DNA from 2 places in the Streptomyces sp. NPDC030838 genome. Region 2 is predicted to be linked to the other one. Evidence: riboswitches for the same ligand, from Rfam matches in the RefSeq annotation. Region 2 holds a riboswitch; the other holds the start of a gene.

Region 1 (3,517 bases), on a different contig from region 2:
TCGGCCCGGGCGACAGCGCGCACTTCGACTCGCTGACCCCGCACCGCATCGCCGCGGAGGACCAGGACGGGGTCGACCTGCTCTTCGTCCACACGCTGTTGCAGAGCCCCACGGCCGCGCTCTGCCTCGGCCCCGCCACCCACCGCACCGGAGAGACGCCATGAGCCGAATCCAGCAGAAGTTCGACCGCCAGATCTCGGTGCGGCTGTTCATCTACGTCGTGGCGGGGCACGCCTTCGCCGCCTTCCTCTACCTGCTGTTCGCGGTCGGGGCGAAGTAGGCCCGACGGGAGCGGCCCGCCTCAGTCGAGCAGCCGCTCCCGCAGCCGCTCCCGGGTCTCCGGGGCGACCTTCAGGCCCTGTTCCAGGTAGGTGTCGACGCCGCCCCAGGTCTCCTCGATGGTGTCGAACGCCGCCGACAGATACTCGGCGCGCGCGTCGAAGAGCGGGCTGAGCAGCTCCATGACCTCGGGGGAGTAGGCGGCGGCGGAGCTGCTGCTGCGGTGGACCTTGTAGCGCCGGTGCTTGGCGTTGGACTCCAGGTAGTCGGCGAGGATCGCCTCGCGCTCGACGCCCAGGGCCAGCAGCGTCACCGCCACCGACAGACCCGCGCGGTCCTTGCCCGCCGCGCAGTGCATCAGGGCGGGCACGCTGTCCTCGGCGAGGGCGTGCAGCACCTGGGAGTGCTCCGCGGTGCGCTCCTTGATGATCATGCGGTACGAGGCGATCATCCGGCCGGCCGCCTGGCCGTCCCCGAGGATCTCCCGCAGCTGGTCCAGGTCGCCATCCCGCACCATCTTCCAGAACTCGGCGCCGTCGGCCGGGTCGCTCAGCGGCAGGTTCACATTGCGCACGCCCGGCAGTTCGACGTCCGGGCCCTCCAGCTTCTGGTCCGCCGCGTTGCGGAAGTCGAAGATCGTGTGCAGGCCCAGGGAGGAGAGGAACACCGCGTCCTCGGCGGTGGCGTGCGCGAGATGGCCACTGCGGTAGAGCACTCCGTACCGCACCCGGCGTCCGTCGACGGTCGGCAGGCCGCCCACGTCACGGAAGTTGCGCACTCCGGCCAGTTCGGGCTCGGTCGACGGGACCTGCTGCGTCACGTGGGCTCCTCCCAGTCGGCCCCGCCGGCGCTGCTCGTCGGCGGGCACGCCTCCGACCATACGACATGGATTCCTGAGGCAATGAGTTGTCCACAGGCGGCATACCCGGCCGGGCGGTGCGGTCCACAGATGTTGCCGAGAAGCACCTCGCGCCTCCACGGCTGCGCCCTCGGCTGGTCCGGCTTCTGGCGGATCGGCGTTGCCCAACTGCCCCCCGCGCGCGTGCAAGGCCGAGTCCCTGGTGCACTACCAGACGGGACGAAAGCGGACGGAATTCCGCAATCGGCTCGCACTGACAGAGTCGTACGAACGACGCGAAACGGGCGAAGTGTGCCGAGGTGCCGTGCTGCCGCGGCCCGGCCTGCATGGCGACCTCGATGCGATGGTTCTCCACCTCCGCCGCATCTGAGTGAACTGTCCGAATTGGCGCCTTCGTTGTAACTCGCTCTGGATCAAAGAGTTCTGGAGCGGTGTCACGTGAGGAGCGTCATATCCGTGACGGTGAGTCGTCCGTCATGTTCACGTAATTCATGCGTCTTTCAAGGGCGTTTGCGCGCAGAGAAGGCTCTGTAATCCACAGAGGGTGACCGCGAATTCCGTGACGGAAAAGATCGAAAAGCGCCCGTGGGCAACCTTTCGCTTGTCCCTGTGCGTCTTGGTCGCTTACGTTCCACACCGATCCAGGCGGAACGCCGAATCCTGCCGCCGCCTGGTCTCCGCGCAAACTCACCCGTGCACGGCAGGAGCGGGGGACCCACAGGTACACCGCCTGCTCCGGTCTCCGGAAACAGGCTTGGGGTCAAGCCGCGCCTCGGCGCGGCCGGACATCTCCAGTCCGCACCCGACAGCTCACCTCGCAGGCGCCGGAGAGGAATTCGCCATGCCCGCGAAGGGTAAGCACCGCCGTCCGAAGACCCAGCGCTTCACCCGTTCCATCGCCGTCGCCGGAACCGGTGGCGCCGCGCTCGCCCTGCCCCTGATGGGGGCCGCCGGCGCCCAGGCCGCCACCCCGCAGTCCGTTCCCGAAAAGGCCGTCCAGTCGGTCGCCTCCGTCCAGAAGACGGCGGAGAAGAAGGCCGCCGTGAAGAACTCCGGTGTGCGTACCTACACCGTGCAGTCGGGCGACTTCCTCTCGAAGATCGCCGACGAGCAGAATGTCGCCGGCGGCTGGCAGAAGCTCTACGCCGACAACCGCGACGCCGTCGGCGAGGACCCGTCGCTGATCCACCCCGGCCTGAAGCTCTCCCTCGGCAAGAAGGCCGCCGCGGCCGCGCCGAAGTCCTCGTCCTCCGAGGCCGCCAAGCCGGCGCAGCCGTCGCAGTCGACGCAGCGCTCCGACTCCTCGGCGCCGTCCGAGTCCTCCCAGGCGGCCGAGTCGTCGTCCTCCGAGGCCTCCACGGCCGCCCAGACCACCACCGCCTCCACCGGTTACACCGCCCCCGTCGCCGGCGCCGGCGTCGGCACCGCCTACAAGGTGGCGGGCAGCATGTGGTCCAGCGGTTACCACACCGGTGTCGACTTCGTCGTCCCGACCGGCACCTCGCTCAAGGCCGTCGGCGCGGGCACCGTCGTCTCCGCCGGCTGGGCCGGCGCGTACGGCAACCAGGTCGTCATCAAGCTCGCCGACGGCTACTACGCCCAGTACGCCCACCTGTCCTCGCTCTCGGTGTCGGCCGGCCAGTCCGTGACCGCGGGCCAGCAGGTCGGTCTCTCGGGTTCGACCGGCAACTCGACCGGCCCGCACCTGCACTTCGAGATCCGCACCACCCCGAACTACGGCTCGGACGTGGACCCGGTCTCCTACCTCCGCACGAAGGGCGTCTCCCTCTGACCCCATCCCGCCGCGCCGGTTCCTGACCCCGGCCGCACGCGCCACCGAAGGCCGGACCCCGATCCCCGGGTCCGGCCTTCGGTGTTTCGTTGCGATGGTGTGGCGGGGGTGCGCGGGGGATCGACAAGGGCGTGAGTGCCGGGACACAGTGATCCCTGTCGATGGAGCAAGCGCTTTCCCTCCCGTAAGGAGCCGTATCCCGTGACGACCACACGCAGGGCTTTCGGAGCCCTGGCCGCCGGTGCCGCCCTGGCCGCTCTCGCCCCGGCCGGGACCGCGCAGGCCGCGCCCCGCCGGCGCCGTCTCGTCGCCCGCGACGACTTCCGCCACGGCCTCGGCCAGTGGGTCACCGAACTCCAGGACGGGGGCACGGTCACGGCCTCCCGCGGGGTGCTGGACATCGACGTGCCCAGCGGGGCGACGGTGTGGTTCAGACAGCGGCTGCAAGGGCCGTACGTCCTGGAGTACACCGCCACCGCGGTCTCGGCGGGCGGCGCCAACGACCGTGTCTCGGACCTCAACAACTTCTGGAACGCGACCGACGTCCGCTCCCCGGACGACCTCTTCGCCACCCCGCGCGGCGGCGC
Region 2 (3,517 bases):
AGCTCCAGCAGGAGGCCGGCATGCCGCACCTTTACTACTCCATCCTGGCCGTCCTCTCCGAGGCTCCCGAGCGTCGGCTGCGCATGACCGATCTCGCCGAGCGGTTGGCGATCACGCGGAGTCGGCTGACGTATGCCGTGGGGCGGCTGGAGAAGGACGGGCTGGTGCGGCGGGAGGTGTGCCCGACGGACGGGCGGGGCAGCGTGGCCGCGCTGACGGACGAGGGGATGGCCGTGGTGGAGCGGGCGGCGCCCGGGCATGTCGGGACCGTCCGTGCCGCGCTCTTCGATCACCTCGGCGCGGAGCAGGTGGCGCAGCTGGAGGAGATCTTCACGAAGGTGACCGGGGCGCTCCAGGGTGACGTGCCCTGGCTACGGCGGTCCTCGCGGGACTCCTGTTCATGAGGTGGGCCACAAGCGCATTGCTTTAAGTTTCAAGCATGGGCTAGTCTCCCGGACGTGAGACCTGCTTCAAAACTGAAGCAGCGACCCGAGCCGGAGAACCGTATGTCCGACATCCCCGCCGCCACCCCCCGTGCCCGCGTCCGGGTCCCCCTGCACTTCCACGACGGCTACCGCGTCGACGCCGAACTCGTCACCTTCCACGGCCTCGCCGACGGCCGGGAGCACCTCGCCGTCGTCCTCGGCGACCCGGCCCTCGGGCGGACCCCGCTCGTCCGGCTCCACTCCGAGTGCCTGACCGGCGACGTCTTCGGCTCCGCCCGCTGCGACTGCGGCCCGCAGCTGCGCGAGGCGGTCGAGCGGATCGCCGAGCGCGGCGGCGTTCTGCTGTACCTCCGGCAGGAGGGCCGCGGCATCGGGCTGTACAACAAGCTCGACGCGTACGCCCTCCAGGACCAGGGGCTCGACACCTACGAGGCCAACCTGGCCCTCGGCCTTCCCGAGGACGCCCGCGACTACACGGCCGCCGCCCAGATGCTCACCGCCCTCGGCGTCACCGAGCTGGACCTGCTCTCCAACAACCCGGACAAGGCCGAGCAGCTGCGCGCTCTGGGTGTCGGCGTCCGTGACCGTGTCCCGACCGGTGTCTTCACCACCGCCCACAACGTCCGCTACCTGCGCGCCAAGGTCCTTCAGACCCAGCACACCCTGCCGCTGGCCGACCTCACGGAACTCAGCGCCGGCTGATCGGCGAGGCGGAGACAAACCCTGGCGCGAAGCGTCCCGCGCATGGCGTACACTGGAATCACCGACGCGGGGTGGAGCAGCTCGGTAGCTCGCTGGGCTCATAACCCAGAGGTCGCAGGTTCAAATCCTGTCCCCGCTACTGAAGGCTCAGGGCCGGAATCCATGGAGATGGATTCCGGCCCTGAGTGCTTTTCCGTCCTCGAAGCGCATCTGTGCGCGGAGACGTCACGGGGAGTAAGTGGGCGACCCCACTCCGCATAACATCTGAGTCACCATCAAAAACCGGGACGCTGCTGAAGTGTTTCTGAGTGCGGGTCAACTCGCCCGATTTTCGCCGCTCATGAGGTGTACGTCCACCCGGGTGACCGTAATGATCAAGCGGAACCGCTTGGAAATCACCCCCCGGTTCTATTAACGTCCGATAACGCAGCGCGGTCGTCCCAGCCGTCACAAGAGGCGGCTCCGTGCGCACGCGCCGAATCCCGTAGGGAACCGGGGAACCACCACCTTGGGGTGAATCGGGCGTAAGGGGTCGGGTCCGCACGGCTGAAAGTCGTGTGCGGCACGGCTGATTTACGCGCGTAGGAGACCTTCCTGCTCCGAACCCGTCAGCTAACCCGGTAGGCGAGAAGGAAGGAAAGGAGTACGCCCACGTGGCGTCCAACCGGCCTGCCCCCGGGGCCCCGTTCGTGCCCGGCCAGCGCACCGCCGACCCCGCCGACACCTTCGTGTACGGCGATCAGCGCACCGACGAGGGCCCGTGGGAGGAGTGGAACCCCACCGCGGAATCCATTCGCCCCGTACGCGGCCGGCATCGTGTCACCAAGCAGCGCGGCGGCGGACTCGCCCGCAGCTCCACCGTCCTGGGCGTCGGTGTCATAGCCGCCGTCGGCGCGGGCGGCATGGCCACCGCGCAGACCGGCAAGCCGCCGGTGTCCATCTCGATGCCCGACCTGCCGAACGTCGGCTCGCTGATCTCCGACGACACCGACACCGCCGAGACCACCGCCACCCCGCTCAGCAGCCTCGGCGTCACCGCCACCGACACCGCGCAGGGCACCACCGACGCCGGCGAGGCGCTGCGCGCCCGCATCATGGCGCAGGCCGAGCAGCAGCAGGACCAGGCCGAGTCCAAGGCCGCCGCGGAGGCGCTGGCCGCCGCCGAGAAGGAGGCCGCGGAGGCCGCCGCCAAGGCGGAGAAGGAGGCCGAGGCCAAGGCCGCCGCCGCGAAGAAGGAGGCGGAGGAGGAGGCCCGCAGGAAGGCCGAGGCCGAGCGGCTGGCCGAGCTGGCCAAGCAGTTCACGCTGCCGACCTCCTCGTACACCATCACCTCCACCTACGGGCAGGCCGGCGCCCTGTGGTCCTCCGGCTACCACACCGGCCTGGACTTCGCCGCGCCCACCGGCACCCTCATCAAGGCGGTGCACTCCGGCACCATCACCGAGGCCGGCTGGGGCGGCGCGTACGGCTACCGGACCGTTCTCACCCTGAACGACGGCACCGAGATCCTCTACGCCCACCAGTCGTCGATCAACGTCAGCGTGGGCCAGAAGGTCAACACCGGGGACGTCATCGGGCGCGTGGGCGCGACCGGCAATGTGACCGGGGCGCATCTGCACCTGGAGGTGCACACCGGCGACGGCGGCGCGCTGGACCCGCTGAGCTGGCTGCGGAGCAAGGGCCTCACGCCCTGACGCCCGGCTGAGCCCGGCTCTCCCCGATCCCCGGCGGTCCTGACGGCAACCCCCCGACGTCAGGGCTGCCGGTTCACGGAATAGGGCGTTCCGGAGGGTGTGTTGACGCTGAGCATGACTTCTCTGCGCAAACTCGGTTCCTCCGACCTCGAGGTCTTCCCGCTCTCCCTCGGCGGGAACGTCTTCGGCTGGACCGCCGACCAGGACCAGTCCTTCGCCGTCCTCGACGCCTACGCCGCCGCGGGCGGCAACTTCATCGACACCGCCGACGTCTACTCGGCGTGGGTCGAGGGCAACTCCGGCGGCGAGTCCGAGACCATCATCGGACAGTGGCTCAAGACCCGCGGGAACCGCTCCGAGGTGGTCGTGGCGACCAAGGTCAGCCAGCACCCCGAGTACCAGGGGCTGAGCGCCGCGAACATCAAGGCCGCCGCCGACGCCTCCCTGCGCCGTCTCGGCACCGACCACATCGACCTCTACTACACCCACTTCGACCAGCCCGAGGTGCCGGTCGAGGAGATCATCGGCGCGCTCGACGAGCTGGTGAAGGCGGGCAAGGTGCGGCACATCGCCGCGTCGAACATCTCCCCCGAGCGGCTGCGGGCGTCGCTGGAGTTCTCCGACCGGGAGGGGCTGGCGCGGTACGTCGCCCTTCAGCCGCACTACAACCTGGTG

Evidence for each region. A riboswitch is a leader RNA that binds a small molecule or an ion and turns the genes downstream of it on or off. The one in region 2 is predicted to bind cyclic di-AMP.
Region 1: another riboswitch for cyclic di-AMP. It lies ahead of ACZ42A_RS04955 (M23 family metallopeptidase); the one in region 2 lies ahead of ACZ42A_RS13250 (M23 family metallopeptidase).

Annotation. Positions count from the first base shown of each region.
Region 1 covers NZ_JBVIED010000001.1:1,097,232-1,100,748, reverse strand. The annotation lists gene ACZ42A_RS04970 (helix-turn-helix domain-containing protein) at 1-164, shown strand, start outside; gene ACZ42A_RS04965 (DUF6126 family protein) at 161-280, shown strand; gene ACZ42A_RS04960 (tyrosine-protein phosphatase) at 302-1,099, opposite strand; cyclic di-AMP (ydaO/yuaA leader) riboswitch at 1,817-1,975, shown strand; gene ACZ42A_RS04955 (M23 family metallopeptidase) at 1,980-2,930, shown strand; gene ACZ42A_RS04950 (DUF6250 domain-containing protein) at 3,132-3,517, shown strand, end outside.
Region 2 covers NZ_JBVIED010000004.1:17,420-20,936, reverse strand. The annotation lists gene ACZ42A_RS13265 (MarR family winged helix-turn-helix transcriptional regulator) at 1-404, shown strand, start outside; gene ACZ42A_RS13260 (GTP cyclohydrolase II) at 507-1,148, shown strand; tRNA gene ACZ42A_RS13255 (tRNA-Met) at 1,214-1,287, shown strand; cyclic di-AMP (ydaO/yuaA leader) riboswitch at 1,612-1,790, shown strand; gene ACZ42A_RS13250 (M23 family metallopeptidase) at 1,802-2,842, shown strand; gene ACZ42A_RS13245 (aldo/keto reductase) at 2,957-3,517, shown strand, end outside.